DNA from 3 places in the Microbacterium binotii genome. Region 1 is predicted to be linked to each of the others. Evidence: predicted binding sites of a transcription regulator. Region 1 holds the regulator's gene; each other region holds the start of a gene.
What was found. Region 1 encodes HrcA, which represses chaperone genes, less so after heat shock. Its sites were predicted from a motif close to TTNGCACTCGNNNNNNNCGAGTGCNAA; they were not measured.

Region 1 (10,163 bases):
GAGGAAACGGCTCAGAGAGCGGAGACCTGCTTCGCGATCGCGGACTTGCGGTTCGCGGCCTGGTTCTTGTGGATGACGCCCTTGCTGACGGCCTTGTCGAGCTTCTTGGTAGCCGTGACGAGCGCCTTCTCGGCGGCAGCCTTGTCGCCACCGGCGACGGCCTCGCGGGTGCGACGCACCGCGGTCTTCAGCTCGCTCTTGACGGCCTTGTTGCGCTCGTGCGCCTTCTCGTTGGTCTTGTTGCGCTTGATCTGCGACTTGATGTTTGCCACGTGTCGTGAACTTTCGTTTCGGAGTCTGCTCGGAAGTTGCCGGTCAGCGGTAGAGGGGCGCTTCGCGGCGGTCGTGAAGAGCGGGAAAACCCTTCACGCGCAAGCCAAACAAGGAGTCTACCAGACCGGGTCCTTCGCGCCCGCCTCGATCGTGGCGACGGCGAGGGCGATCACGGCGTCGAAGGCCTCGGGGCGCATCGCCGACACGAGATGGCTCGTGCGGGGGATGACGATGAGTTCCGCGTGGGGCGCGATGCGCTGGAAGAGACGCTCGCTGACGCGCAGTTGGTCGTACTGGCCATTGACGAACCACAGCGGGACGCGGATGCGGGCGAGAGCCGTCAACACGTCGAGCCGAGCGAGCTGCGCGAGCGCGCCGTCCTGGGCGTCGAGGGCGTATCCGCCCGCGCCGAAGTCGTCTCGAGTGTGCTCGGGAAGCGTTCGGGAGAGCACGTACCGGGTCAGCCGCATCCCGCGATCGGGGAGCGCGTCGAAGCCGCGGGCCAGCGTCCGGTAGATGCGCAGTCCCAGCCCGCGCGGCACCGCGGTGCAGGATGCGGCGATGAACCCGGCGATCGGCGGGGGATCGACGCGTCCCGCGTACTCGATGCACAGCAGGCCGCCCATGGAGTGACCGACCAACAGAACGGGCCCGCGCTCGGCCGCGACGCGCACGGCACGGTCGATCGTCGCGAACGCCTCGTCGAGGGTGAACGGCTCGGCCATGCGCGTGCCGTGACCGGGAAGGTCCACGGCGGTCACGCCCATGCCCGCGGCCGTCAGGCTCTCCCGCTGGGCGCGCCACATGGAAGCGGACGTCCGGATCCCGTGCACCAGGACCACCTGCACCGTCATCGCCCCAGCCTAGGCTCGGGCGGGCGGCTGCTCCCCGTAGAATCGACGGAACATGTCACCGCGCGCCCTCAAGCCCCTGCAGCCGTCCGCGACTCCGCCCGAGCTGATCCGCAACTTCTGCATCATCGCCCACATCGACCACGGCAAGTCGACGTTGGCCGATCGGATGCTGCAGATCACCGGTGTCGTCGCCGACCGCGACATGCGGGCGCAGTACCTCGACCGCATGGACATCGAGCGCGAGCGCGGCATCACGATCAAGAGCCAGGCCGTGCGGATGCCCTGGTCGGACGCGAACGGCACGTACGCGCTCAACATGATCGACACCCCCGGGCACGTCGACTTCACCTACGAGGTGAGCCGATCGCTCGCCGCGTGCGAGGGCGCGATCCTCCTGGTGGATGCGGCGCAGGGCATCGAGGCGCAGACGCTCGCGAACCTGTACCTCGCGCTCGAGAACGACCTGACGATCATCCCGGTGCTCAACAAGATCGACCTGCCCGCGGCCGATCCCGAGAAGTACGCCGCCGAACTCGCGGGACTCATCGGCGGCGACCCCGCGGACGTGCTCCGCGTCAGCGGCAAGACCGGCATGGGTGTCGAAGCGCTGCTGGATCGGATCGTCGAGCGCATCCCCGCACCCGTCGGAGACCCCGCGGCTCCGGCGCGCGCGATGATCTTCGACTCCGTCTACGACGCGTATCGCGGCGTCGTGACCTACGTCCGCATGGTCGACGGCAAGCTCGAGCCGCGTGAGCGGATCCAGATGATGTCGACCAAGGCCACCCACGAACTGCTCGAGATCGGCGTATCCAGCCCCGAGCCGGTTCCCACCAAGGGCCTCGGCGTCGGGGAGGTCGGATACCTGATCACGGGCGTGAAGGACGTGCGCCAGTCGAAGGTCGGCGACACGATCACGAACCACCGCAAGCCCGCTACCGACGCGCTGCCCGGTTACACCGACCCCAAGCCGATGGTCTTCTCGGGCATCTACCCGATCGACGGCAGTGACTACGCGGAGCTGCGCGAGGCGCTCGACAAGCTCAAGCTGTCCGACGCGTCGCTGCAGTACGAGCCGGAGACCTCCGTCGCCCTCGGCTTCGGCTTCCGCTGCGGGTTCCTCGGGCTCCTGCACCTCGAGATCATCACCGAGCGCCTCTCGCGCGAGTTCGGTCTCGACCTGATCACCACCGCGCCCTCCGTGACGTACGAGGTCATGACGGACACGGGAGAGACGGTCACCGTCACCAACCCGAGCGAGTACCCGGACGGCCGCGTGGCCGAGGTCTCCGAGCCGGTCGTCAAGGTCGGCATCCTGCTGCCGAAGGACTACGTGGGCACCGTGATGGAGCTGTGCCAGTCGCGCCGCGGGACGCTGCTGGGCATGGACTACCTCAGCGAGGACCGCGTCGAGCTGCGCTACAACATGCCGCTGGGTGAGATCGTCTTCGACTTCTTCGACCACCTCAAGAGCCGCACGCAGGGCTACGCCAGCCTGGACTACGAACCGGCCGGGTCCCAGACCGCCGACCTCGTGAAGGTCGACATCCTCCTGCAGGGCGAGAAGGTCGACGCCTTCAGCTCGATCGTGCACCGTGAGAAGGCGTACGCCTACGGCACGATGATGACCGAGCGGCTGCGCAAGCTCATCCCTCGTCAGCAGTTCGAGGTTCCGATCCAGGCCGCCATCGGGGCGCGGATCATCGCCCGCGAGAACATCCGCGCGATCCGCAAGGACGTGCTCGCCAAGTGCTACGGCGGTGACATCACGCGTAAGCGCAAGCTGCTCGAGAAGCAGAAGGAGGGCAAGAAGCGCATGAAGATGGTCGGACGCGTCGAGGTGCCCCAGGAGGCGTTCATCGCCGCGCTGTCGGGTGACGTCGAGACGAAGAAGTAGGGGATTCACATTCGGATCGTGCATCCAGGCCGGCTCGGTACGCTGGAGACCATGCGCCGTGGGACCTTCCGGGACGAGACCGTCGACTACGCCGCCGTCGGGGCGACGCAGGCTCCCGACCTCCTCCAGTACCCGCCGGAGAAGAGCATCCCCGCCGAGGAGTCGTGGAAGCTCGGCAGCGGCGAGGAGCGCTTCCGCTCGGCGGGAGATGCGCTGCTCTCCTGGAGTGCCCTCCGTGACGGCGGCATCTCGATCGCCGAGGTGCGCCCCGCATCCGATCCGAGCTACTCGGGCGTCTCGTTCGATGACGAAGGCCAGCCCATCGCGCCGAGCCGCCTCGACGCCGACCAGCGCTTCGATGCGGACGGAACGCCGTATGTGGCCGCCGGTTCGTCGGTGCACGTGCGCGGCCGTGTCGGCGGCTATCGCGTCGACGCCGAGCTGCGCGTGATCTTCGTGGTCGAGGAGAAGCGCCGTATCGGGTTCGCGCTCGGCACGGTGCGCGACTCGGTGGTGAGCGGCGAGGAATCGTTCATGATCGAGTGGCGCGGCGACGACGAGGTCTGGTTCACCGTTCGCGCATTCGATCGCCCGGTGGCCCCGCTCTACCGCCTTCTCCCCGCACTCGTGCGCCGCCGCCGCCGCGAGCTGTTCGGCCGGTATCTGCGCGCGATCTCACCCATGTACACGACCCCCGCCTGATGGCCCCATCCGTACTTCCCGACGGCGACATCGCGCCCGCCGACGGGGCTCTCCCCGAGGGCACCGTGGTGGATCCGGGCACCGATTTCGGGGTCTACATCCACGTCCCGTACTGCCGTGTGCGCTGCGGATACTGCGACTTCAACACCTACACGGCCGATGAGCTGCGCGGCCACCGACGCGACGACTACCCCGACGACCTGAGCCGTGAGATCGCGCTGGCGACCCGGGTGCTGGCAGACGCCCCGCGGCCGGCGCAGACCGTCTTCTTCGGCGGGGGCACGCCGACCCTGCTCTCGTCGGCCGCGCTGGGCGGAATGCTGCACGCCGTCCGCGAAGGCTTCGGCATCGCTCCGGACGCCGAGATCACGGTCGAGGCCAATCCCGACTCGGTCACTCCCGCGTCCCTCGCCGAGCTCGCCGAGGCGGGAGTGACCCGCGTCTCGATCGGCATGCAGTCGAGCGTCCCGCACGTGCTCGCCGCGCTCGATCGCACGCATGACCCCCTCAACGTCGCCGCGGCCGTCGCGGGGGCGCGGGCGGCCGGGCTCGACGTGAGCGTCGATCTGATCTACGGCGCACCGGGGGAGTCCCTCTCCGATTGGCGCGCATCGGTCGATGCCGCCCTCGCGCTGGAGCCGGATCATCTCTCCGCCTACGCGCTCATCATCGAGGACGGCACGAAGCTCGCCCGCCGCATCCGCTCCGGTGACGTGCCCGCGCCGGATGACGACCTGCAGGCGGAGATGTACGAGCTCGTCGACGACGCGATGGCGGATGCGGGCTACGACTGGTACGAGGTGTCGAACTGGGCGCGCGGCGCAGACCACCGCTCGCGCCACAACCTCGCGTATTGGCGCGGAACCGACTGGTGGGGGTTCGGTCCGGGCGCGCACAGCCACGTCGCCGGCGTGCGATGGTGGAACGTCAAGCATCCGGCCGCGTACGCGCAACGGCTCTCGCTGGGCTCGTCGCCGGCGGCGGCCCGGGAGGTACCCGGCCAAGAGGCGCGCACGCTCGAGCGGATCCTGCTGGAGTCCCGCATCCGCGAGGGTCTGCCGATCGAGGTCGTTCCGAGCGATCGGCGCAGCGCCGTGGCCGGCCTCATCGCCGACGGGCTCGTCGACGGCGCGACCGCTCTGCGCGGTCGCATCGTGCTCACGCGTCGCGGCCGGCTGCTCGCCGACGCGGTCGTCCGCGCGCTGACCGACTGACTCAGCGGGTGAGCGCCGCGAGCACCTCCGCGCGTGGCAGCGGCACATCCTCCGTCGAGGTGTCGTAGCGGCGCACGATCTGGCTGTCCCGGAACCCGGGCCAGCCGGGATCGCCGGTCTCGGCGAAACGGATCCAGTCGGCGTGCATGCGCGTGGCCAACTCCTGCGGTGCGCCGGTCCCGGCCATCGTGATCGCGCCCGAGTCGCCCAGCGCGTCGAAGACGAAGCCGATGTCCAGTGCGTGCGCGGCGCGAAGATCACGCACCGGGCTCGGCCAGGCGAACTCGTAGACGAAGGTGGGTGCCCTGCGTGCGCGCGCGACCTCGATCGCCGGCTGTCGCACGGCCAGATCCGTCAGGACCTGTCCGATGATCTCTCCCGGAGAGGCTTCGGGGAAAGCCCGCCGGTACGCGCGCCATACGCCTCGTGGGAGACGCTTCGCGAGCGCCAGAAGTGCATACGTGCGGCGCGAGAGCTTCGCGAGCGCAGCCACGGGGTACCAGAGGCGGTACTCGTCGGTGTTGGTGCCGATGATGACCGGAAGGTCGGCGTCGAGGAGGGCGCGGCGCGGGGTCTCCGGCAACGTCGCCGGATCGATGGTCGCGTTGAAGCCCGGTGCGGCCTTCAGCAACGTGGACGATGCCGTCAGCTCGTCCCTCGCCGCGACGAGTCGCTCCGGCGAGATCGTTCGAAGGGCCTCGGCGGTGGCGGGCGAGTCGAGCTTGCGTGCGATGTCCTGGGTCGGCCGGGCGGCGCGCTCGGCGGTCTCGGCGTCCAGCGGTCCCGACTGGATGATGGCCCCGGCGAGGAGCGGGCGCAGATCCTCACGGGCGAGAAGCGCGGCGACGACGGCGCCGCCGGCCGATTCCCCGAAGATGGTGATCCTCGACGGATCGCCGCCGAAACGGGCGATGTTGCGGTGGGTCCATCGCAGGGCCTCGGCAGCATCAGCGAGCCCGACATTGCGGGGCGCGTCCGGCAGGACCGAGAAGCCCTCGGCGCCGAGACGATAGTTCGCCGACACGAAGACGACGCCGTCACGCGCGAACGGTGTGCCGTCATAGGTGCTGATGGCACTCGTGCCGCGTTCGAGCGCTCCGCCGTGGAACCACAGCATCACCGCGGCGCCGTCCGCATCTGCGGGTCGCCACACGTTGACGGTCAGGATGTCGTCGCCGGGGATGATCGTCGACGCGAGGAGCTCGCCGACGAACCCGGGATAGGGCGACTGCGGCGATGTGGGTCCGAACGCCGTGGTCTCGCGCACGCCGTCCCAGGCCGCGACCGGCTCGGGAAGAGCGAATCGGCGCTCTCCGACCGGCGGTTTCGCGTAGGGGATGCCGAGGTAGCGCTCGATCCCCTCGGAGAGGGTTCCGGATACGACTCCGGTCTCGGTGTGGATGACGGGATGCGACATGCGACCTCCTCTCGAGAGTCTACGGGCGGCCTACCGGCGACTCGCCTCGCGAGCGCGCTAGAATTGGCACTCCCAGACCTCGAGTGCCAGGAGGGAGTGCGCATGGTCAGCGATCGGGGGCTCGATGTGCTTCGGGCGATCGTCCAGGACTACGTGGAGACGCGCGAACCCGTTGGCAGCAAGTCGATCGTCGAACGTCATTCGTTCGGCGTGTCCGCCGCGACGATCCGCAACGACATGGCGCTGCTCGAGGACGAGGAGCTCATCACCGCACCGCACACCTCGTCCGGTCGGGTGCCGACCGACAAGGGCTACCGCGTCTTCGTGAACCACCTCGCCGAACTGCGACCCCTCACGAGTGCCCAGCGCTCGGCGATCACCGCCTTCCTCGGGGCTCCGGCCGATCTGGACGACATGCTCGGGCGCACGGTCCGCGCGCTGACCCAGCTCACCGGTCAGGTCGCCCTCGTGCAGTATCCGTCGTTCGAGCGCGCGAGCATCACGCACGTCGAACTCGTCCACCTCGGCGGGTCGCGTCTGGTCGTCGTGCTCGTCACCGACACGGGCCGGGTGTCGCAGCGTCTGATGGCAGGGCCCGAGCCGCTCGAGGAGACCGATGTGGCGACGCTCCGTGCGCAGGTGTCGGTACTCGTGACCGGGCGGCCCGTGCGCGAGGGCACGCAACGCGTGGCGCAGGCTCTGGCCGAGACGTTGACGGACAGCCGGGCCGACCGCGCCCTTGGCGCGCTCCTGCGCACCGTCGGCGAGGAGCTCGACGAGTTCCGGCAGGACCGGCTGGTCATGGCGGGAACCGCCAACCTCGCCCGGGCGGAGGGCGACTTCCGCGGCAGCATCTACCCGCTGCTGGAAGCGATCGAGGAGCAGGTGACGCTGCTGCGTCTGATGGGCGAGATGGTGGCCGACGAGCAGGGGCTCGCCGCATCCATCGGACGCGAGAACGAGGCGTTCGGACTCGTCGAGGCGTCGGTGGTGGCCAGCGATTACGACACGACCGGAGGTCAGGCGCGCGTGGGCGTGCTCGGACCCACCCGGATGGACTACTCCAGCAACCTCGCGGCCGTCCGCGCCGTGGCTCACTACCTGAGCCGTCTGCTGGAAGACGACGAACGCGCGCGCTGAGCGCGTGCGAGACGATTCCGCGGCACGCGGACGGGAAGGCTGAAGTGGCAGACCACTACGAAGTACTCGGGGTGCCTCGCGACGCATCGCAGGACGACATCAAGAAGGCGTACCGCAAGCTCGCGCGCCAGCTGCATCCCGATGTGAACCCCGGTGAGGATGCGGCGGAGCGCTTCAAGCTCGTCACGCACGCCTACGACGTGCTGAGCGACAGCGAGCAGCGTCGCCGGTACGACATGGGCGGCGACGGCGGCGGATTCGGTGGTGCGCAGGGCTTCGGCGGGTTCAGCGACATCTTCGACACGTTCTTCGGCGGCGGCGGCGCAGGACGGGTGCGCCCGCGCTCGCGCACCGAACGCGGCCAGGATGCCCTCGTGCGCGTGACGCTCGAGCTGCGAGAGGTGATCTTCGGCGCCCACCGCGACATCGAGGTGGACACCGCTGTGCTGTGCGAGACGTGCGAGGGCGGGTGCTGCCAGCCCGGCACATCGCCGGTCACGTGCGACATCTGCCATGGCAGCGGCCACGTGCAGCGCACGGTCCGCAGCCTGCTCGGCAACGTCGTCACCAACCAGCCCTGCGCGACGTGCCAGGGATACGGCACCACCATCCCGTACCCGTGCGCCACGTGCCAGGGCCAGGGCCGGGTGCGTGCGCGTCGCACGGTCTCGGTCGACATCCCCGCGGGCGTCGAGACGGGCCTGCGGCTGCAGCTTCCCGGCTCGGGCGAGGTGGGCCCTGCGGGAGGCCCCCACGGCGACCTGTATCTGGAGATCACCGTGGCCGCCGACGAGGTCTTCAGTCGCGACGGCGACGACCTCCTCGCGACGCTCGACGTCTCGATGCCCGACGCCATCCTCGGCACCACCACCCGGATCGAGGCGCTGGACGGTCCCGTCGACCTCGAACTGCGCGCCGGAGTCCAGGCCGGCGACGTGCTGACGATCAAGGGGCGCGGCATCACGCCGCTTCGCGGCAATCAGCGCGGCGACCTGAAGATCGGCGTGCACGTGGTCACCCCGACCCGCCTCGACCACAAGGAGCGGGCGCTCATCGAGGAGTTCGCGAAGAAGACGAAGGCGCCGGCTCCCCGCCTGTCGGAGTTCCAGCAGGGCCTGTTCGCCAAGCTGCGCGACCGCTTCCGCAACGGCTGATCCGATGGCGCTGCACTTCCTGCTCGACGACGCCTCCGATGCGCATCCCGGCCGCACAGTCGTGCTGACGGGAGCCGAGGCGCACCACGCCGCCACCGTGCGGCGTGTGCGCGTCGGCGAGGAGGTCACGATCGGTGACGGACGAGGCGTCTGGGCGACCGGGTCGTGCGTCAGCGTCGCGCCGCGCGAAGTGGCGGTCGAGATCGGGCGGCGCGAGGACGTTCCGGCCCCCGCGCCGCGCCTCGTCCTCGTTCAAGCGCTGGCGAAAGGCGATCGCGACGAGATGGCGGTGCAGGCCGCGACGGAGCTCGGCGTCGCCGAGGTCGTGCCCTGGCAGGCCGCGCGCAGCGTCTCGCGCTGGGACTCCGCCAAGGCGGTCAAAGGCCGCGCCCGCTGGGCGCAGATCGTCCGCGAGGCCGCCAAGCAGGCGCATCGCGCGTGGGTGCCGGAAGTGAGCGAGGTCCGCACGAGCGCGCAGATCGCGCAGCGCGCGGCCACCGTCCCGACGCTCGTGCTGGAGCCCGGCGCATCCGAGTCGCTCAGCACCAGGATGCGGGAGCTGCACGATGCCCCCGAGATCCTGCTGGTCGTGGGGCCCGAAGGAGGGATCGACGCGGGCGAGCTCGACACGTTCGCCGCCGCGGGCGCGCGCCCGGTCCGGCTCGGAAGCGGCGTCCTCCGCACCTCGACCGCGGGACCCGCCGCCCTCGCCGCCATCGAGGCCCTCCTGGGTCGGTGGTGAACGCGCGCGCATAGACTGGAGGAATGAGCGAGCCGTCCGTGTTCACCCGCATCCTGCAGGGCGAGATCCCCGCGGAGATCCTCGTCGAGACCGAGCGCGTCTTCGTCATCCGTGACATCGCGCCCCAGGCTCCCGTCCACCTCCTGGTGATCCCGAAGACTCCGGAGTACCGCGACGTCGTGTCGCTCGCGGCGCAGGCGCCCGATCTGCTCGCCGAGATGGTCGAGGTCGCAGGCAAGGTCGCCGCCGAGCACGCGGACGGCGACTTCCGCCTCGTCTTCAACTCCGGTGCCGGCGCCGGTCAGACCGTCTTCCACGTGCACGCGCACGTCCTCGCCGGCGATCTTTCGGAGGGGAGTGTCGGTGCCTGAGCAGCCCCAGCCCGAAGCCGTCGAGAAGCTGATGGCCGACGGCATCGCCATGGTGCAGCTTCTCGGACCGCAGGACCGCCTCCTGCGCGTGGTCGAGCGCGAGCATCCGGATGTCGACGTCCACGTGCGCGGCAACGAGATCACCCTCTCTGGTTCGGCCGCCGAGGTCGCCGCAGCGAGGAGGCTTGTGGAGGAGCTGCTGGTCATGACCCGCCGAGGGCAGGACCTCGGCCCCGCCGACGTCGCATCGTCGCGCCGCATCCTCGACACCGACGGCGGGATGCGTCCGTCGGAGGTCATGGGCGAGGCGATCCTGTCGTCGCGCGGCAAGGTCATCCGCCCGAAGACGCTCGGGCAGAAGGCCTATGTCGATGCGATCGAAGAGAACACGATCGTGTT
Region 2 (10,163 bases), 1.3 Mb from region 1:
TATCTCCACGCTCTCCGGCGCCGGCGGCGTCATGATGATCGGTCTCGGCGGGGTGCTGGCGGTCAGCGGTTCGAAGAGCTGACCTTCGCTCAGTGCTCGTTCTCGAGCACCATTCCGACCGAGGTCGCGCAGGCGTCGCCGCGCCACGCCTCAACACCTTCTCGAATCGCGAATGCGGCGATCACCCGGAGCGTGCCGTGATCCGAGCCCTGCGGATGCAGCGGAGTGGCACGCGAAGGCGACTGCGTGAACGATCCGCGAGTGGCGACGCCATCTGCGAGAGACTCGAATCATGACTGCGCCGCGTCCGCTTCCCACCGGCTACCGCCTCCACGCCGACCCTCCGACCGCCGCGGACTACTGCACGCTGCGCGCCGAGAGCGGGCTGTCGCCGAAAACTGTGACCCAGGCGGATGCGGCGATCGCCGGCACATGGACCTTCCGCCGAGTGACGGATGCCGAGGGGCGGACGGTCGCGATGGGCCGAGTCGTCGGCGACGGCGGCTGGTACTTCCTCATCGCCGACATGGCGACGTTGCCGGATCACCAAGGTCTGGGCCTCGGCTCGATCATCCTCGACGGGCTGCTCCAGGAGATCCGCGATCGTGCGGAGGACGGCGCCTACGTCACACTGACCGCGGACCCTCCCGGACGGCGCCTCTACGAGTCGCGCGGTTTCGCGGACGTGGCGCCCGAGCGCACCGGCATGCATCAGGTGTTGCGCGCCTCGGGGTGATCATCGCTGCGCGGTGAGCCACGCATCGAGGATGCGGTGGAACTCCTCCGGCTTCTCCACCCAGGGGTAGTGCCCGCAGTCGCTGATCATGGCGAGCTCGGCGCCGAGGGCTCCGGCGTACGCCTCGACCGGGCGGCGACCGGTCAACAAGTCGACGTCGCCGCCGACGACGAGCGTGGATGGCAGTGACGCGGCGCGGATGAGGTCGACGGCATCGGCGGGGATGTCGCGGAACCAGGCCTCGGCCGCGGCGAGACTCATGCGCCCGATGCTCGCATGCGCCTGCTCGGTCGCCGTCCACCGTGCGTAGGTGGCGGGTGCCTGCCGGCGGAAGACCTCCTCGAAGGCCTCCTGCGTCTGGGGTTCGTCGTTCACGACGGATCTGTACCCGTCGAGGCCCTGCGGGTCCTCTCGAAGCGCGACGAGGTCGTCGCCGTCGTGCGCGGTGCCGGTCAGCCAGGTCGCGGGCGGCGTCACAAGGGCCAGCGAGCGCACCCTGTCGGGGAACCGGGTCGCCAACGCGAGCGAGAGGCGCGTGCCCGCCGAATGGCCGATGATGTCGATCGTGTCGATCCCGAGCGCGTCGATCGCTGCGACGACGTCCTCGGCGTCCGTCCACCATCCTCGGGAGAGGCCGCCGGATGCGGGCGTGCCGCGCGGGTGGAGAACGACGAGGGGGTGGCGCTCGCCGAGTCCGGCGAAGTCGGTGAGGTACTCGGGCGGGCGGCACGGTCCGCCGGGGAGGACGAGGACCGGGCGGCCGACGGCGGAGCCGAGCGGAGTGAGGGCGACGGGCAGGGAGGCGGTGCTGAGATCCACCCGGCCAGTTTCCCAGCTGCCATGCACCGGATCGCATACGACCTGGGGTTGAATCGAGGAGGGCGAGGCTGCTCGCCGCGAACACCGCGGTACCCGCTCATCCGACCTCATCCGAGACGAGAGAAGTCCATCGTGACCTACGGTTCGATCACCACCTTCCCGCAGGCCGCGGACGTCGCCGCCGAGGCCGCCCGCGACGCGGTTCGCACGCTGGGCGCCGCGATCGAGGCGAACGGCGGCGCTGTCTGGGTGCTCGCCGGCGGAAGCTCGCCGATGGCGGCCTACGCGATCCTCGCTGCCCAGGATGCGGACGCGATCGACTGGTCGAAGGTCACGGTCCTGATCGGCGATGAGCGTTCGGTGCCGCTGAGTGACCCGCAGTCGAACTGGGGCACGATCGCTCCCGCGCTGCTGGACCAGCCCGGCTTCGACGCCATGGTGCAGCTGCGTCCCGACACGGACGTCGACGAGGATGAATCCGCGCGCCGGTACGCCGCGGCGATCGCAGCGCTGCCGAAGACGGATGCGGGAGCGCCGCGCCTGGACCTGGTCTGGCTCGGCGTCGGAGAAGACGGACACACACTGTCGCTGTTCCCCGGGCATCCCGACTTCCGCCCGGTCGACGAGCTCGTGATCCCAGTCCACAACTCTCCCAAGCCGCCGCCCACGCGCATCACGCTCACCCTCAAGGCGCTGGACGGTGCGCAGCATGTGGTCGTCTTCGCGACCGGTGCAGGCAAGAAGGATGCGCTGGCCGAGGCGCTCGCCGACGGCGCGTTGCCGATCGCGGTCGTCGCGGCTCACGTCACCGCCGCCGGAGGATCCGTGCAGTGGTTGTTCGACGAGGCAGCGGCCGGCTGAGCCGAACGCTGCGCACGGGAGGAATGGACATGACCGCGGACACGATCTCCGGCTCACCGCTCGAGGCCCGCCCCTGGATCGCTTCCTACGCAGAGGGGGTGCCGGCCGAGATCGAGCCCGTCACCGAGACGCTCGTCGACCTTCTCGACGCATCCGTCTCGCGCTACGGCGACCGCGTCGCGCTGGAGTTCTTCGGCGCCGAGACGACGTACGCCGAGCTGGGGGAGCAGGTCTCCCGCGCCGCAAACGCCCTGCGCAAGTTGGGCGTGCAGGCGGGGGACCGGGTCGCGCTCATCCTGCCGAACTGCCCCCAACACGTCGTCGCGTTCTACGCTGCCCTGCGCATCGGCGCGATCGTCGTCGAGCACAACCCGCTCTACACGCCGCGCGAGCTCCGCCACCAGTTCGAGGTGCACGGCGCCGTCGTCGCGATCGTGTGGGACAAGGTCGCCGACACGGTCGCCGAGTTCCCCGAAGACGTCGCGCCCTCGGCCATCGTCTCCGTGCGGATGCCGGACGCGCTGCCCTTCGGCAAGCGTCTGGCGCTGCGGCTGCCCGTCGCGAAGGCGCGGGAGACGCGCGAAGCCATGACCACCCGCCCGCGCGCCCGCGGCCTGCTCGAATGGTCCGACTTCGTGCGCGTGCGCAAGCTCCCGCGTAAGTGGCCGAAGCCGCGTCTCGACGACACCGCGCTTCTGCAGCTCACGAGCGGCACCACGGGCACGCCCAAGGCGGCGATCCTCTCGCACCGCAACCTCCGCTCGAACGCCGCGCAGGGGCGTGCCTGGGTGCCGGGGCTCACCGAGGGTGGCGAGGTGTTCTACGCCGTGCTCCCGCTCTTCCATGCGTACGGGCTCACCCTCTGCCTCACCTTCGCGATCTCGCTGGGTGCTCGCGTCGTGCTGTTCCCGAAGTTCGACGTGGATGCGGTCATCGCCGCCTCCGCGAGGTCGAAGCCCACGTTCCTGCCCGCCGTGCCGCCGATCTACGACGCACTCTCGCGGGCCAGCACGCGCAAGGGTGTCGATCTCTCCAGCATCCGTTTCGCGATCTCCGGAGCGACGAGTCTGCCGGTACCGACGGTGACGCGCTGGGAGGAGGCGACTGGCGGGCTTCTCGTGGAGGGCTACGGCATGACCGAAACCTCCCCGGTTGCCCTCGGCAACCCGATCGGGCCCTCGCGGCGCCCCGGCACGGTGGGTGTGCCCTTCCCGAGCACCGAGATCCGGGTCGTCGACCCCGACGATCCGCGCGTTGACCGTCCGGCCGGGGAAGCGGGGGAGCTGCTCATCCGCGGCCCGCAGGTGTTCCAGGGCTATTGGCAACAGCCCGACGAGACCCAGGCCGTGCTGCTTCCCGGAGGATGGTTGCGCACCGGCGACATCGTGACGGTGAGCGAGGACGGCTTCGTCACCGTCATCGACCGCGTCAAAGAGCTCATCATCACGGGGGGCTTCAACGTCAGCCCGACCGAGGTCGAGCAGGTGCTGCTGCTGCATCCGGATGTGGCGGAGGCGGCCGTCGTCGGCATCCCCCGTCCGTCGGGCGGCGAGGATGTGGTGGCGGCGATCGTCACGCGCGAGGGTGCAGTCTTCGACGCGGCCGCGCTGCGGGACTTCGCGCGCACGCACATCACCTCGTACAAGGTGCCCAAGCGGATCGTCGAGGTGCAGGATCTGCCCCGCTCGCAGATCGGCAAGGTGCTGCGCCGCGTCGTCCGCGAGCGACTCTCGGCCCGCTAGGGCACGGATCGCCTGACATACCGCATCGCCACGCCGTCTGCTCAGTCGGTGAGTTGGCGGTAGGTCAGGCGGGGCTGATCGCTGAGAAGGTGCCCCTCGTGCGAGCGAAGCTCCACCTCGGCAGCGGGGATCGTCGAGCGGATGCGGCTGGCAGCCGCCACGGCGTCGAGCATCCGGTCCTTTGCGCCGAAGGTGGCGGTCACGCGACCCCGGATGTTCCGCAACAGCTCCGTCGGGTGCTCGGGGAGCTTGTCGGTTCGAGGCGAGAAGTGTGCGAAGGTCTGCATCGCGTACCGGTCGAGCTGTCGCTGGAGTTCTGTTCGCGCTTCGTCGGTCCGGTGCGGCCCTGTGAGATAGGACAGAGCACGCTTCCGGCCGCGCTCCCCGAGCCCGGCGAGGAGGCCGGCAACAACGAGCGGGGCGATCTTGCGCGGGCCGAAACCGCTGGACGAATGAAGGATCAGACGTTCCACCAGCTCGGGGCGGTGTGCCGCGAACGCCGTGGCGATCCACCCGCCGAGCGAGACTCCGACATAGGCGGCCGGGGCGCCGATGAGCTGTTGATGCGCTTCGAAGAGCCAGCGGGCTTGATCCTCGGCGGCGAAGGGCACCCGGGTGGGCGTGCTCCTACCTGGCTCGCCGGGCAGATCGAGCGCGAGGACGTGATGCGACCCGGCCAACTGCAGGATGGTCGGAGCCCAGGACAGCGCCGTCGAGCCCGAGCCGTGCAGAAGGACGACGGGCGGAGCTGTGAGAGATCCGGCGGTGATTGCCGTGATCTCGCCGATCGAGGTGAGTGCGACGCTCTGTCCGGCATCGGGCAGGTAGCGGTGCAGAAGCCGCTCATATGTCTCGCGGATCTGGCGGGCACCAGCGCTGCTGCGATAGCGGAGGTCATTCATTCGTGATCTCCACAGCATTGTTGATGGTGACGAGGACGTCCAGGACGGCCTCGAGCGGACCGGACGCGATGATCTGGAGCGCGAGATCATCTGGCATTCGCACGATCTGAAGTGCGACCCGGGGTGCCGCCCCATTCGCATTGAGCAGGTCTGAGACTCGCCGTTCCTGTTCCGCGCTCGCGGCGTCGACGCGAACGACGACGGAGGCCGCAGTCCGCGTCGACGCGCCATCCTGGGTGGGCGCTGCCAGGGGCGCACCGCCTTCGATGAGCTTCAGATCCTTGATGTGAATGCGGTACTGCTTGCCGATGCGGGTCGCTTGCAGACGTCCACTGCGGATGTACTCGCGCACGGTACGGGGCCGGAGCTGTAGACGGGCAGCAACGTCGTCGACACTCAGAAGCTCTTCCACGGCTACATACTGCCATAAACGTACATAAATGTATGTAAGGGAGCTCTTATTCGCGCGAGAGGGTCACCAGCCCGCGGCGCGAGGCGGACTTCGCGAGCCCTTCCGCCTCGGCGAGACGAAGGGTGCGCGCCGGCAGCGGAGGAAGCTCGGATGCGAGTCCGTCCGCCTGCTTCGCGATGCCCACCAGCAGCGCCAGATCGATCCCCGGTGCGGTGACTTCAAGCCGCGCGTAGTCGCTCGTGATGCCCCATCGCAGCCGCTCGATCTCGCTCAGCCGAAGCGCGTGCGTCGCCTCACCTGCCGTGATCCACATCCGGTCGCGTGACACGCGCACGCTCGCCTCGACCGAGCGCCTGCGCAGCAGTGCGGTGACGACGAGGTAGGCCGGGAAGGCGAAGAGCGCCCCGAGCGCGAGGATCAGCAGGCGGGGTCCGAGTCGCTCGACGATGGTGCTGAATGTGATGAGCGCCGTCGTGACGACCGCCCCCGTCACGACGATGGTGGCGACCATCCACACGGTGAGCTCCCGCATCCGCATCGGGATCGCCCGGAAGCGGACGATGACCGCGTCGCCGTCGTTCTCCCAGGCGAGCGGTACCCGCGGCTGTGCTCGGGTCTTGCCCGGCAGGAGGTTGATCACGCGGTTGAGAAGCGTGATCCAGACCCAGCCGGCGGCTGGCGGCAGTGCGAGCAGCAGCCCCGCGTAGATCGCCCGCGGTGCGCCGGGCGCGAAGAGCGGCGGAAGGAGTTCGATCGATGCGTACAGCGCTGGTGCGAGCGCGACGGCCACGAGCAGGTGGACGATCGCGCCGGTCGGATGCGGCATGCGAACCGTGAGGTTCACGAACCAGATCCCGCAGAGGGCCCCAGCGATGATCGACATCAGGTACGAGAAAAATCCGCCGTCGGTGAGGTATCCGGGCAGCGCTGCCAGGATGCAGGCGGCCGCCCAGACCAGCGGATTCAGGGCGATCCTCCGCAGCAGAGGCGGCCGTCTCGCCGCCTCGGCGGGGTCGTTCACCCGCCGATTCTATGAGGTCACAGAAACGCTCTGGAGGGCGCTGTGAGAACTAGCACTCTCCATGCGAGAGTGCTAATCTGTGATTGTTGAGCCAAGGGGGCTCAACTTAGGGACTACGGGTCGGATCCCGCATCCGATCCCGCTCGAGAGGAGACGACTATGGCTGCATACGACTCGCTCCGTGACCTGGAGCGCATGGCGAACACGTTCTTCGACACCGCGCGGCGCGGCCCTCGGCAGATGCCGATGGACCTCTACCGCGACGGTGACCACTACGTCCTCACCGCCGACCTGCCGGGCATCGATCCCGGATCGGTCGACGTCGACATCGACGGTCAGCTGCTCACCATCCGTGCCGAGCGCACGCTTTCGGCGGGTGACGGAGTCACCTGGATCACGCGGGAGCGGACGTCGGGCACGTTCTTGCGTCAGTTGAGCCTCGGTCAGGGGCTCGACACCGAGAAGATCTCGGCGAGCTACCGCAACGGCGTGCTGAGTGTCACGATCCCCGTCAGCGAGAAGGCCAAGCCGCGGAAGGTCGAGATCGTGACGGGTGACGACGCCCCCGCGCTGCAGGTCTCGGAGTCGCAGAGCTGACGCATCGCGGACAGCAGTAAGGGCCGGTCGGAGAGGCTTCCGACCGGCCCTTGTCCCTTTGCACCAAGAGTGTCCTGCAATCACATGTCGGTAGCTGCCACAGCAAAACAACTACCGTGCGAGCACTCTATAACGGTGAGGTAACGGAGGGGAAGAGGTTTCCGTTACCTTTTCGTGATTCTTTGCCGACGCATAGCCGACTACCGGGTGAGCGGTCAGGTGCGCGCCCCGCGCCGGCGCGCCGGGAGACTGTCGTCGAGAAGATCGTGGAGCCTCAAGGAGTCGAGCCCTCCAGCCCTGACCGGACGCGACTCGGCGAGGAAGTTGTTGGGACCATGCAACGGTTCGGTCGGCAGCGGACATGAACGGGTTATCGCCACCCGATGGGATCACCAATGAACACCATGTCCGACGCCGAGCTGCTCACAGTTCTGCGTGCTGCTGACCCTGCGTCTGCAATCACCTTGTCGACCGCCGAGGCATCCGAGTCTCTGCGGCGGTCGCGCGCAGCACGTAAGCCGCGACGTCGGCTGCTCATTGCGACAAGTCTGGCCGCAGTTCTTGTGGTCGGCGTTCCTGCAGGTGCCCTCGCCTCAGGGCTTGTCGCACGTACCGGATGGTTCGGATCGCCGAACCCCGGCGATGACCGCGGTTCGTGCACGAGTACTGAGTACGACTGCAACAGCGAGTGGATCGATCTGAGCGCTCCCGATCTCGACGAGGTCGTCGAGTCGGTCTACCCCGAGTGGATGCCGCTCGCGCCGGGCGTCACCCGGGAGGACCTCACTGGCCGTGTCGTGGTGATCATGACAGCTGACAACGCACTCGCGCCGGAGCGGCTGCTCCGACGCACCTTCGAGTCCGAGTCTTACAAGGACTGGCTCGGCGCGTGGATCGCAGCTCACGACAGGGGTGACGCCGTGGCGCAAGAAGCCGCGTCGCGAGTGATCACGGAAGCATCTGATTGGCCGACGCTGGTCGCGACGGACGGAGGTGGCGTCACCGACATCATGCGTGCATACGCCGAGCGGATCGCAGCAGGGGATAGCGATGCGGCCCAGGCGATGGCGCAGTTCGAGGGTGCGCCCGGCTGGGATGGTGTCGATCGCTCGGCGCTCGGCGAGGAGATCTACAACGAAGTCCTGGGAGACAGGCGGTGAGCGCGGCCGATGCCATCGGCGGTGAGAACGATGCTGAGCACATCTTCGAGGCTCTTACCGGGGTGACTCGGTCCGCGGAAGGGGCGTTCGAGGAGGCCGTGGCGCCGCTCGTCCCTTTGCTGCTGCGCTACTTCGCGCGTCGTGTATCGCCCGTTGACGATGCGGCCGATTGCACCTCCGAAACGCTCATCGCGCTCTGGAAGCACCGCACGCGTCTTCCGATCGCTGAGGCTGAACGCAGAGCCTGGGCATACGGGATCGCGCGGAAGGTGCTGTCGACCCACCGCCGCGGGCGCGTACGTCGCGACCTGGCGCACGAAGCGCTGCGCGCCGCCGCATCCGTACCGGCCCCTCCTATCCCGGACGAGGCTTTCATCGCAGCTGAGGCACTCAAGCTTCTGCCAGAGCGCGACCAGGAACTCATTCGACTCGTGGTGTGGGAGGAACTGTCGATCGCGGCAGCGGGTCGCGTCGTGGGGGTGGGTCCGGCGACTGCGCGTTCGCGCTATTCCCGTGCACTCACACGACTGCGTGGCGCATACGAGGCGCTCGAGTCGTGAGCAAGGAGGTGACCCTCCGGCAACCGGTACCTCGGCGCGGAAGATGTTGATCTGTTATCGGACGTCAGTTCTCGCGGACCGGCGTGATCAGCACCCCGCCGAAGCGCGCCTCGGAGTACTCCCACTCGCGCCCGTCGACCCAGACCCGGGCCGAGGCGCAGGGGAGTGACTCGTGTTCGCCGTCGGGCCAGTGCAGGACGAAGCCGCCGCCGAAGGAGGCGTTCGATCCGGTGACGCGGGCGCCGTCCGCATCCACTGCGCGAGCCTCGCACTCGCCGCAGAGGTACTCGGGGTACCGGTCCGACTGCGCGACCTGGGCGCCGCAATTCGGGCAGGGTTGCGTGCCGCGGGAACCGGGGAGGAAAGCGCTCATGGCACGAGTGTAGGTCGGGTGTTCACGCCGCCGGCGGGAGCCAGATCGTCAGGCGCACGGCGTCGTCCGGCAGATGGAGGATCTCATAACTCCGCTCGACGACGACACCGTCGAGGCCCCGGATGCGGGTGGTCGCGCCCCGGCGCCGCTCGACGATGTGGCCGCTCCACCATGCCGTGAACTGCGGGCTCCTCGTCCCGAGCTCGCGCACGAGATCCCCGAGTCGCGGATCATCCAGGCGGTCGACGTTCGCCGCGCGCAGGTGGGCGACGGCGCCGCGGGCGAGCTCCTCCCAGTCGAGGAAGGTCTCCCGGGCGCGCGGGTCGGTCAGCAGATAGCGGCACGTGTTGCGCTGCGGGGGCGGAAGCTCAGCGAGCCCGGCGTGCAGCGACATCCCCTCCTCGTTCGCCGCGACGATCGTGCTGAACCTGTCGAGCACGTACGCGGGGTGTGGGCGGACCGCCGCGACGAGCGCCGACATCCGCGGGAGGAGGCCGCTGTCCGCCCTCGGCTCGGCGGGCGCAGCGTCGGCGTCGCGGAGCCGCACGAGATGACGCGCCGCATCCGGTGACAGCGCGAGCGCGTGGGCGAGAGCCGTGAGTACGGCATCGCTCGGGTGGGATTCGCGCCCCTGCTCGAGCCGGATGTAGTAGTCGACGCTGATCCCGGCGCGGGTCGCGACCTCCTCGCGGCGCAGGCCTGGAGTCCGCCGGGCGCCGGGGGAGTCGTGCCCGGGCGCGAGCGCCCTGTCCTGACGGCGAGCACGGAGGAAGTCGCCGAGTTCGTTCGCGATGACCGGCTCCTCTCGGCTGGGTGGGTGGACCGCTCCTATGAACAGTACGGTCTTCCGTCGGGACGACTCGAAGCCGGAGCCTGGAGGCATGTCCACTTACACCCACGGTCACCACGAATCCGTGCTGCGCTCGCACCGCTGGCGTACCGCCGAGAACTCCGCCGCCTACCTTCTGCCCTTCCTCGGA
Region 3 (10,163 bases), 890 kb from region 1:
GACGACGACCTCGGTGGTCAGGAACAGACCGGCGATCGACGCGGCGTTCTGCAGCGCCGAACGGGTGACCTTGGCGGGGTCGATGATGCCCTGCGCGAAGAGGTCGCCGTACTCACCGGTCGCGGCGTTCAGGCCGTGACCGACGGGCAGGTCAGCCACCTTGTTGGCGACGACACCGGGCTCGAGGCCAGCGTTGAGGGCGATCTGCTTGAGCGGAGCCTCGATCGCGACACGAACGATGTTCGCGCCGGTCGCCTCGTCGCCCGTCAGCGTCAGACCCTGGAACGCGGTCTTACCGGCCTGGATGAGCGCGACGCCACCACCGGCGACAACGCCCTCCTCGACGGCAGCCTTCGCGTTGCGGACGGCGTCCTCGATGCGGTGCTTGCGCTCCTTGAGCTCGACCTCGGTGGCCGCGCCCGCCTTGATGACGGCGACGCCACCCGCGAGCTTGGCGAGGCGCTCCTGGAGCTTCTCGCGATCGTAGTCGCTGTCCGTGTTGTCGATCTCGCGACGGATCTGGGTCACGCGACCCTCGATCTGAGCGGAGTCACCGGCACCCTCGACGATCGTGGTCTCGTCCTTGGTGATGATGACCTTGCGGGCACGACCGAGCAGGTCGAGGGTGGCGTTCTCGAGCTTGAGACCGACCTCCTCCGTGATGACCTGGCCGCCCGTGAGGATCGCGATGTCCTGCAGCTGGGCCTTGCGGCGGTCGCCGAAGCCGGGAGCCTTGACGGCGGCCGACTTGAAGATGCCGCGGATCTTGTTCAGCACCAGGGTCGCGAGAGCTTCGCCCTCGACGTCCTCGGCGATGATGAGGAGCTCCTTGCCATCCTGGATCACCTTGTCCACGATCGGCAGGAGGTCCTTGATGTTCGAGATCTTCTGGTTGGCGATCAGGATGTAGGGGTCTTCGAAGACCGCCTCCTGGCGCTCCGGGTCGGTCACGAAGTAGGGGTTCAGGTAGCCCTTGTCGAAGCGCATACCCTCGGTGAGCTCGAGCTCGGTGCCGAAGGTGTTGGACTCCTCGACGGTGACCACGCCCTCCTTGCCGACCTTGTCGATCGCCTCGGCGATGAGCTCGCCGATCGCGGGGTCGGCGGCGGAGATCGACGCGGTGGCGGCGATCTGCTCCTTGGACTCGATCTCCTTGGCGTCAGCCAGCAGCGCCTCGGTCACCGCGGCGACGGCCTTCTCGATGCCCTTCTTGAGCGAGATCGGGTCGGCGCCGGCTGCGACGTTGCGCAGACCTTCGCGCACGAGCGCCTGAGCGAGGACCGTGGCCGTCGTGGTTCCGTCACCGGCGACGTCATCGGTCTTCTTCGCGACCTCCTTGACGAGCTCCGCACCGATCTTCTCGTACGGGTCGTCGAGCTCGATCTCCTTGGCGATGGAGACACCGTCGTTCGTGATCGTGGGTGCGCCCCACTTCTTCTCGAGGACGACGTTGCGGCCACGGGGACCCAGGGTGACCTTGACGGCGTCGGCCAGGGTGTTCAGGCCGCGCTCGAGGCCACGACGGGCCTCCTCATCGAAAGCGATGATCTTTGCCATGTGTGTCTCGTCCCTCCCGGACGTTGGCTTGTGTCTTTAGCACTCAGTGATATCGAGTGCTAATCCATTCTGGCACTCGCCCCCGGGGAGTGCAAGCCGCCGCGAGTGCCGCGAGAGAGCGCGGCGCACACGAGGAGACCCCCGAGCACCGGCGGGCGCTCGGGGGTCTCGCGAGTAGGGGTCTCAGGCGACGATGCGAACCGACTCGGCCTGCGGACCCTTCTGTCCGCTGCCGACCGTGAACTCCACGGCCTGCCCTTCTTCGAGGACGCGGAATCCGGTCATGTCGATGTTTGAGTAGTGGACGAAGACGTCCTCACCGTCGCCGGAGGTGATGAATCCATACCCCTTCTCGGCGTTGAACCATTTGACGGTGCCCTGGGCCATACGAGTCTCCTGATGCTGTAGAACGCAGTCATCGTATGCAGCCGAAACACCGTCGAAGCGACGGATCCGGCACAGTTGACACAGCAGCAGCAAACTGTTTACGCCGCGGAAACACGCGGCCGTCGAGGAGGAGCCTCAGGGGGTCGGAGTGGGGCTCGGCGCCCCCGCAGCGGTGCGGTCCAGTCCGATCACGATCGTGAGCTGTTTCGCCTGCGACTCGTCCACATCGGCCGTGCCGGCGTCGTCGGTCGGCTGGTACTGAGTGCTCTCGGCGACATCCGCCCCGCCGATGAGCTCGGCGAGACCCTTGGCCGCCGCCTCGTCCCCCGGGAAGGCGTAGTAGACCGTCGTCTGCGGGAAGTCGGTGGCGCTGGCGCTGCTCGCGTTGACGAGGTCGGCGCCCCAGCCCTTCGCGATGAGCTCGTCCTTCAGGGTGGTTGCGAGTCCCGTCTCCGGCGTCGCGTTGAGCACCAGCACGGAGAAGGACATGTCGACGACGGGCGTCACTTCGGGCGTCGGAGTCGGCGTCGGAGTCGGCGAGGGCACCAGCACGATCCGCCCGGAGAGCACCAGGCTCCCGAAGATCCCCGCGGCGATGAGCACGATCGTGACGACGATCGCCCAGAGGGTGACCACGCCCGCCCGCATGCGCGGGTTCTCGGCGCGGTGGGCTCCGACACGCCCCGAGGCGTTCGGCAGGTCGTCGAAGCGGTCGCGGGGATGCGGGGTTCGGGACACCCCACGATGCTACCGGAGCGCGTCGTGCCGCCCGCGGAGCGAGGTCTCAGGCGCCGCGGCGAGCCGTCGAGCGCTCACGCCGACGCTCGTCGCGGATGCGGCGCAGGCGACCGACGAGGAGCGGATCCTGTGCCAGGGCGGCCTGCGAGTCGATCAGCCGTCCCAGCAGTTGGTAGTACCGCGCCGGGGTGAGCTGCAGTTCGACGCGGATCGCCTCCTCCTTGGCGCCGGTGTGTCCGAGCCAGCGCGCCTCAAAGGCGAGCAGCTGGGAGTCGCGCTCGCTCAGAGCGTCGGATGCGGGGTCGCGCACGGGCACAGGGCCACGCTAACCGAGCATGCCCGCCGCATCCGGACGCCACTCCACAGCCGCGCCCAACGGGTCGACCGCGGCGAGCACCTCGCCATCCAGCGCCAGCGCGAAGCGATCCTTCGGCCAGGCGGCCGCTTCGATCGGCGCGCTCCAGCCGTCGTGCAATCCCGGTGCGTCGATCGTGATCCAGCGTCCTGATGCCCGAGCCGCCTCGATGATGCGTCGCCGCCCGTCCCTCGGAACGTGGGCGAGCACGCCCGGCGTCGTGACCACGAGGGTCGCGTCGGGCGGGGCGGTCATCGCAAGCTCCGCGATGACGCCCGGTGCCGCCGCATCCGCCGCTCGCAGGATCGGCGGTTCTTCGGCCGCCACGTCGAGCGCCGCTTCGATGCGCTCACGACGTCCGCTCTCCCCCGGCCAGACGAGCCCCGTGAGCCAGCGACGGTGGTCGGTCGAGCGGGCGTCGAGCGGATGCAGGTCGATGCCCGCTCGCCACACGACCGTCGGCATGCGCAGCTCCGTCTCCGGACCACTCCACGTGGATGTGAGGACGACCGCAGCGGCGCCGGCGGTCGGATCGAGCCTTCGCGTTCGTCCCGCATCCGCGTCGTAGCGATAGGAGTAGCGGTCCGGATACAGGCACAGGCCCGCACTGGCCCCGATCTCCAGAAGTGCGAAGGGGCCCTCGATCTGTGAGAGCGCGGGAAGCAGCGCGGCGCAGCGCCCGGGCTCGTTCGTCTGCACAGAGCGCGCCGTGGACTCCGCCACGAGGATGTCGGCGTGCGCGAGCACCCATGCTCCCCAATCCGCATCCTCCGCCTCCGGTGCGCCGAGGAGCCGACTGACGGCGAACACGAGGGGCGGCTGCCTATGGGTCGCGGGGATCCGTGCCAGAACGGCGGCGAGCTCCGGAGTCGCCTGCACCGCGAGCGCCCACTGCTCATAGAGGCGGCTGCGACCCGGCGCCTCTTCCTCGGCGAAGCGCCGGTAACGCGCGATGACGGCCTCGAGTTCGCTCACCCGCTCATTCTCGGTCACACGGGAACAGTGCCCTCGCAGGTCGGGTTGAATGGAGCAGAAGGAGGACCAATGAGCTACGCAGTGAACAAGTCCGAGGAGCAGTGGCGCGAGGAGCTCGGAGCAGACAAGTACGCGGTCTTGCGTGAGGCGGCCACCGAGCGCGCCTGGACGGGCGAGTTGCTCGACGAGTCGCGGGCGGGACTGTATGCCTGTGCCGCGTGCGGTGCCGAGCTGTTCAAGAGCGGAACGAAGTTCGACTCGCATTGCGGCTGGCCGAGCTTCTACGAGTCGGTCCGGCCCGACGCCGTGGAGCTGATCGAGGACAACAGCCACGGGATGGTGCGCACCGAGGTGCGCTGCGCCTCCTGCGGCTCCCACCTGGGTCACGTGTTCCCCGACGGTTTCGGCACGCCCACCGGCGACCGGTACTGCATGAACTCGATTGCTCTCGAGTTCACTCCGGAGGCGGACGCATGACCACCGGCGCACGCGACGCGATGCGCGTGCGCCGATCGTGGTCCAAAGTGACCGACGAGGCGCCGACGCATGACGAGCTCGTCGACATGGTCGCGGCCGCGGGACGGGTGGCCGACCACTCGTCGCTGCGGCCCTGGCGGCTGATCGAGCTGCGCGGCGAGGACCGCGAGCGTCTCGGGCGTGCGATCCACAAAGCAGAGAAGAAGGACGGCGCATCGACCAAGCCGCTGCGCGCTCCCCTGCTGATCGCGGTCGTCGCCCGCATCCAGAAGGACAAGGTCCCGGATTGGGAGCAGGAGGCGGTCGCGTCCGGCGTCGCCCACATGCTGAGCCTGGCTCTCGACGAGGCCGGATGGGGCGTCATCTGGCGCACGGGCCACTACACCCGGAGCAAAGCGGTCGCCAAGGTGCACGGGCTGCGCAAGAACGAACGGCTGCTGGGGTGGCTCTACGTCGGGCGAAAGCCGGAGCCGTCCCGCGATACGCGGATCAAGCAGATCGACGGTGCCGCGTTCCTCAGCAGGCTCCCGCGCTGATCATCGACGCCGCCATCGGGGAACGGTCGCCACGACGACACCCATGACAGCCACGACCACGGCGATCAACGCCACCCCGATGGGCGGTCCGGCATGTCCGGGAAAGAGCGCGTCGATGGCGACCGACGCACCGAGCAAGCCGACCACCGAGCCGAGCCCCAGCTGCAGCACACCGGTGTGCCGCACGAGCGCTGCCGACAGGAAGATGTAGACGACGCCGATGGCGCCGCCCACGTAGAGCCAGGGCTCGGTCGGCAATCGACGCGGTCCTGCAAGCACGAGCTGCACGGCGGCCGCAGCCGTCAGGAGCACGGTGCCACCGGCGAAGTTCACGAGTGTGGCCGTCAGCGGACTGCCCACCTCGTTGCGCAGCCGCCCGTTCGTGGCCTGCTGCCAGGCGATTCCCGCTCCCGCGAGCAGGGGAAGCACGAGCAGCCAGACAGGAACGGATGCCGCTCCCTCGCCCACCAGTGAGACGACGACCGCCGCAACGACGAGCAGAGCCCCGGCAAGGCGTCCTATCGTGACGCCGACGACGCCGGCGGGGCCGTAGCCGACCCGATCGAGGACGACGCCGTTGACGGTCTGGCCCGCGACCACGCCGACGGTGAAGGCCGCGACGCCGATCGCCGCGACCGCGAGTCCCTGTGTGAAGACGGTGAACGCGCCCGCGGCGCCGCCGAGGATCATCCACACCGGGATGCGGCGCTCGCGAACGCCCGCGACCAGGCGGGCGATTCCCGCACGACCGCCCGCCAGCAGCGCGCTGAGGGCGAGCAGGATGACGAAACCCGATCCGAACGAGATGGCGGCGGCCGTCAGCGCATCACCGATCGCTGCACCCAGCGCGCCGTTGATCTGCGCCTGAGTCGCGGTGAGAACGCCCACGAGGACAGCGCCGGCAACGGCGATCGGTCGGGGCAGGCGACGCGGGTGGGACGAGGTCACCGATCGAGACTACGCGGCGGCGCGGTTCACGATCCCCAGACAGCAGCGACCAGGTCCGTCAGCAACGCATCCCCATCGGTGTTCGTCGCCGACTGATAGATCCACACGCCGTCGCGCACGTAGATCGTCTCGACGGTGTCGACGGGGTAGGTGGTCCCCGCGAGCGTCTGCGTGCAGATGAAGGCGGGCGCGTCCCCGACCTGGCAGGAATATCCCTCTGCCGGCAGCGTCGACTCCGCATAGGACTGCGCCGCGTCCGCATCCGCTCGACTGATCAAGAGGAGGTAGCCCGTGGCGTCGCCGACGATCCAGTTGCAGCCGAGGGCGAGGTTCGCACCCGGCGGCGCCGGGCGCGTGAACTGGGCCGCGTCGCCGTACTCCGTCATCTGGTCTACCGTCGCGGCTCGGGTCGCGGCGGAGCCGACCGCGCCGCAATCACCGGGGATCTGCACCGACTCCGCCTGAGGGCTCGGCGTGAGGGTGACGCTCGGCGTCGGCGTAGGCGTGCCTGTCGAGACAGCCGCCGCACGGGTGGGAGGGGGCGAGTCCGGCGTACCGCCGCACCCGGTGAGCACGAGCGCCAGCCCGATCATGAAGACGCTGCCGGTGATCTTGACGTCGCGCATCCCCACCCCCTCGTGCGGGCGAGTGTACGCCCGAGCATGCCCTGCCCGATATGGGTGATCAGACGGATTCAGGCGGTGGAGACCTGAGCGCTGACGGGGGGATCCACCGCATCCACAGCCTCCGTCATCGCGTGGAGGAAGCCGACGATGGCATCAGCCTCCCTCGGATCGAGGGAACGGACGGCTGCCATCATCCGCGTGTGCATACCATCGAGCGTGCGGCGCACCTCGAGGTGAGCGAGATCGGTCGTCTCGACGAGCAATCGCCGTCGGTCCTGCGGGTGCGGCTTGCGCTTGAGGTGTCCGCTGCGCTCGAGCCGATCCAGGATGCCGGTGACCGAGGGTGTGGAGACGCCGAGGTAGCGGCCGATGTCGACGGGCGAGACTTCCCCGCCCTGCCCGGCTGCACGCATCAGGTACTGAAGCACGAGAAGGTCGTTCTCGCCCATGCCCATGGAGTCCTGGGTACGGCGGCGCATCGCCATCTCGGAGGCGCGATAGGTCCGCAGCGCGTCGAGCACTCGCCTTCCCGCTTGCTGGCGCACGTCGTTCGCGTCATACCAGTACATCGCGCGGTCGCTCATCGAAACTCACGATTCGCGAAATGTTTGTTTGCCATATCGCTAGTCTACCTAGTAATGTCCACATCGAACAAGCTTCCTCTCGATCGAAAGGCATCCTCATGGGACAGCTCTACTACGCAAACGCCACTGACCCGGTCGAGATGAGCGATCGCCTGCTGGCGCACGTCAAGGTGGTCGCCACCACGAAGCTGCGTCGCCAGGAGTCCTTCACGCTCAATCTCCGCGGTGCAGACGGGCGCGAGACACTGTGGATCCACTCATCCATCCCGCTCCGCTTCGTCTTCTCCTCCGCCGAGCCCGAATCGCTGAACCCCGTCTTCCTTCAGTCGCTCGCCGAGTCCGCCAGTTCGACGGCGGGGCTCACGGTCGACATGGACGACGAGGTTCCCGCTGCCCAGCAGCAGCCGCGTCGGCGGGCGGCATGACGACGACGCTCGCGCCGTTCATCGCGGCCACATCCCGGACCACCTGGAATCAGGCCGATGACGGGCTGTACGTCGCTCAGCGCGACGGAGACTTCTTCGGCTACATCGACCGCAACGACGACGGCAGCTTCGTCGCCTTCGACCGCTTCTCCTCGCCCGTGGGGCGTTATGCGACCCTCGCCGCCGCGAAGGCGTCGCTGACGACGGTCGTCTCCGATCCGATAAACCGGCAGCGGTTGCGCACTCGCGAACGCCTGCCCTTCGTGGCTGCGACCTGGGCGGGGCTGGCTGCCATCGCTGTGGCCGTCACCGCAGGAGTTCTGGCCCCCGGGTTCTGACCGTCCACCGGCGGCCCGGACGGCGCCGCTGATATGGTCGAACAGACCGACATAGGGGTGTCGGAGCACGGAGAGGGCGCCTACCCGAAACGGCGTCGATGCCGTGTCGGGGGTGACGACTTTGACGCATGCCATCGGCCGACAGATCGAGCAGCTGTTGGAGGCGCGCGACTGGGAGCGCGCAGCCGGTCTCATCGAGGTCCACTGGGGTGAAATCCTCCTGACGGAGCCCCGTCGACTGCGGACATGGCTGTTCCGATTCCCGGAGGATTTCGCCCGACGCAACTCACGCATCATCCAGGGCAAGGTGTACTTGGACAGGATCATCGACGATCCGGCCTCTCATACGACCAAGTTCCGGGGCGGCACGTCCGCCAGCGAAGCGCAGTCGGCCTTCGACCGCGTCACCCAACTGACCATCCGGGCAGCGGCAGCGCGCGCCGGCGGCGACCTGAACGAAGCTACGCAGCATGCCCTGCTCGCGCGCCGGGTGGTGGATGAGAGCGCAGCGGATGAACGCGAGAACATGCGGCCCGCTCTCCCGGAGATGACGTATGCATGGGGCTACGTGTGGGAGCACGCCGGCGATCTCCGGCCTGCGTTCCGCGAGTACTCCTACAGCTACGACTTGGCGCTTCTCCTGGGAGACCTCATGGGCCAGGCCAGAAGCGCCGCCGCCATCGCATGGTGCCACGCACTGGCCGGGCGGAACTCGGAGGCGCGACGGTGGCTCGAGCGCGTACCCGAAATGGGGGACGCCTGGTGGGCACCTCGCAGCCGCGCGGTGGTCCTCCTCGCGGAGGCGCTGCTTCTGTCTGACCGGCTCTCCTTCGATGAGGCAAGAGCGCGCCTCGCGCTCGTCGATCTCCAGGCGGCGAGCGAACGCACTCATGCGCATATGTACGTCAGCGCGCTCCTTGCGGAGTCACCCGGCGAAGCCATGCGCCTGCTGGTGGGCGTGGACGCGCCCGCGATGGCCATCGCGGACTCCGCCTCGCGGGGACAGAGCGCCGCATTCGTGGCTCTCTCGAAGCATGCTCTTCTCACGAAGCTGGGAATGCACACCGCCGCCCGCGAGGCGCTGGGAGTCGATGACGATCTCGGCGGCGAGGTCACCTCCGCGCTCGTGCGCGTTCAACGCATCGCAGCAGACGCGCACGCGGGGTTCGACGAGAGAGTGATGCATGCGGCTTCGCTCATGAGCGCGAGCACCTCGCACGCGCCGCGCGCGCTGGTCGCAGCGCTCGCGCTGCGTGCGGCTGCCTCTCGCCATCTTGCGATGGGCACGGGCGCGGACGAGTTCCGTCTGGCCGCATCCATCGCGTCGGAGCAGGAGTTGTACTCGCCGTTCGCGCTGCTCCCCCGTGCCGACGTGCGCGAACTCACCGCTGACAGCAACACGCTTTCACCGGATGTCGCCGACGCGATCATCCGCGCCGCCAGAGTCGATGCGGGCGACCCGTTCCAGAAACTGACACCACGCGAGCGGGCGGTACTGGGCGTTCGCCTCAATGACGCGACGCTCGAGGAGATCGCGACGGAGCACTACCTCTCGATCAACACCGTCAAGTCACAGATCCGGAGTGCATATCGCAAACTCGGTATCTCATCCGTGGAAGAACTGCGTTCGCTCGCCGCGACGTACGGCTTCGCCGGGTGAGCCGGCGTCTCCGCTGCGGCGACGTCCGCGCGTCACGGACTCGACGGGCACACCCTCGAGATGCTGGCTGGTCCCGGCTACACGACGTGAAGCTGCAACCCCTTCACGAGCGAACGACAACGTCCCCTCCCGCTTCGGCTGTGAGAGGACGTTGGTCGACGACGCCTAGAGGCTGTTCACCTTGGCTTGGATGGCAGCGATCTGGTCGGTCATCGCCTGCAGTTGATTGATGATCGCAGGCAGGAAGTCATAGCCCTGGTTCGGAACCTGCATGCGGCTCTGAACATCGGCGATCCGGTTGGCGCCAACCTGCGGCCAGCCGTATCCCTGACCGGGAACGGCCAGCAGATTCTCGATGTTCTTCAGACGGTTGTCCTGTTCGGGTGTCAAGTCATCCTCCAGTGTTGGGTCAGTTGATCCGTTGTATTCCCAGTGCCAAGGCTCTATTTGGGAGAAGTGCGCGCCGGCCCACCACCAGCCGTACTGCCCGGCGTTCGAGCGCAGCCACGCATGGTCGCCTGTGTTGGGGCCGGAGTACACCTGGCCGCCCAGGTCCA

Region 2: LXM64_RS02935 (Hsp20/alpha crystallin family protein) is a predicted target of HrcA. The motif match lies at 6,543-6,569, and genes of this name have one in related genera.
Region 3: groL (chaperonin GroEL) is a predicted target of HrcA. The motif match lies at 1,594-1,620, and genes of this name have one in related genera.

Annotation. Positions count from the first base shown of each region.
Region 1 covers NZ_CP090347.1:1,872,368-1,882,530, reverse strand. The annotation lists gene rpsT (30S ribosomal protein S20) at 12-272, opposite strand; gene LXM64_RS09450 (alpha/beta fold hydrolase) at 390-1,127, opposite strand; gene lepA (translation elongation factor 4) at 1,180-3,024, shown strand; gene LXM64_RS09440 (DUF1990 family protein) at 3,076-3,726, shown strand; gene hemW (radical SAM family heme chaperone HemW) at 3,726-4,940, shown strand; gene LXM64_RS09430 (carboxylesterase/lipase family protein) at 4,942-6,357, opposite strand; gene hrcA (heat-inducible transcriptional repressor HrcA) at 6,460-7,497, shown strand; gene dnaJ (molecular chaperone DnaJ) at 7,542-8,651, shown strand; gene LXM64_RS09415 (16S rRNA (uracil(1498)-N(3))-methyltransferase) at 8,656-9,393, shown strand; gene LXM64_RS09410 (HIT domain-containing protein) at 9,417-9,764, shown strand; gene LXM64_RS09405 (PhoH family protein) at 9,796-10,163, shown strand, end outside.
Region 2 covers NZ_CP090347.1:562,609-572,771, forward strand. The annotation lists gene LXM64_RS02895 (LysE family translocator) at 1-82, shown strand, start outside; gene LXM64_RS02900 (GNAT family N-acetyltransferase) at 293-736, shown strand; gene LXM64_RS02905 (alpha/beta fold hydrolase) at 737-1,555, opposite strand; gene pgl (6-phosphogluconolactonase) at 1,688-2,416, shown strand; gene LXM64_RS02915 (long-chain-fatty-acid--CoA ligase) at 2,446-4,158, shown strand; gene LXM64_RS02920 (alpha/beta fold hydrolase) at 4,200-5,060, opposite strand; gene LXM64_RS02925 (helix-turn-helix domain-containing protein) at 5,053-5,472, opposite strand; gene LXM64_RS02930 (hypothetical protein) at 5,519-6,493, opposite strand; gene LXM64_RS02935 (Hsp20/alpha crystallin family protein) at 6,653-7,090, shown strand; gene LXM64_RS02940 (hypothetical protein) at 7,486-8,250, shown strand; gene LXM64_RS02945 (RNA polymerase sigma factor) at 8,247-8,810, shown strand; gene LXM64_RS02950 (hypothetical protein) at 8,875-9,183, opposite strand; gene LXM64_RS02955 (helix-turn-helix domain-containing protein) at 9,206-10,066, opposite strand; gene LXM64_RS02960 (class I SAM-dependent methyltransferase) at 10,065-10,163, shown strand, end outside.
Region 3 covers NZ_CP090347.1:985,164-995,326, reverse strand. The annotation lists gene groL (chaperonin GroEL) at 1-1,557, opposite strand, end outside; gene LXM64_RS05035 (cold-shock protein) at 1,741-1,944, opposite strand; gene LXM64_RS05030 (LytR C-terminal domain-containing protein) at 2,080-2,682, opposite strand; gene LXM64_RS05025 (DUF3263 domain-containing protein) at 2,729-2,998, opposite strand; gene LXM64_RS05020 (DUF2332 domain-containing protein) at 3,008-4,012, opposite strand; gene msrB (peptide-methionine (R)-S-oxide reductase MsrB) at 4,082-4,489, shown strand; gene LXM64_RS05010 (nitroreductase family protein) at 4,486-5,025, shown strand; gene LXM64_RS05005 (DMT family transporter) at 5,026-5,973, opposite strand; gene LXM64_RS05000 (hypothetical protein) at 6,000-6,599, opposite strand; gene LXM64_RS04995 (MarR family winged helix-turn-helix transcriptional regulator) at 6,668-7,183, opposite strand; gene LXM64_RS04990 (hypothetical protein) at 7,282-7,608, shown strand; gene LXM64_RS04985 (hypothetical protein) at 7,605-7,946, shown strand; gene LXM64_RS04980 (helix-turn-helix domain-containing protein) at 8,059-9,606, shown strand; gene LXM64_RS04975 (M15 family metallopeptidase) at 9,772-10,163, opposite strand, start outside.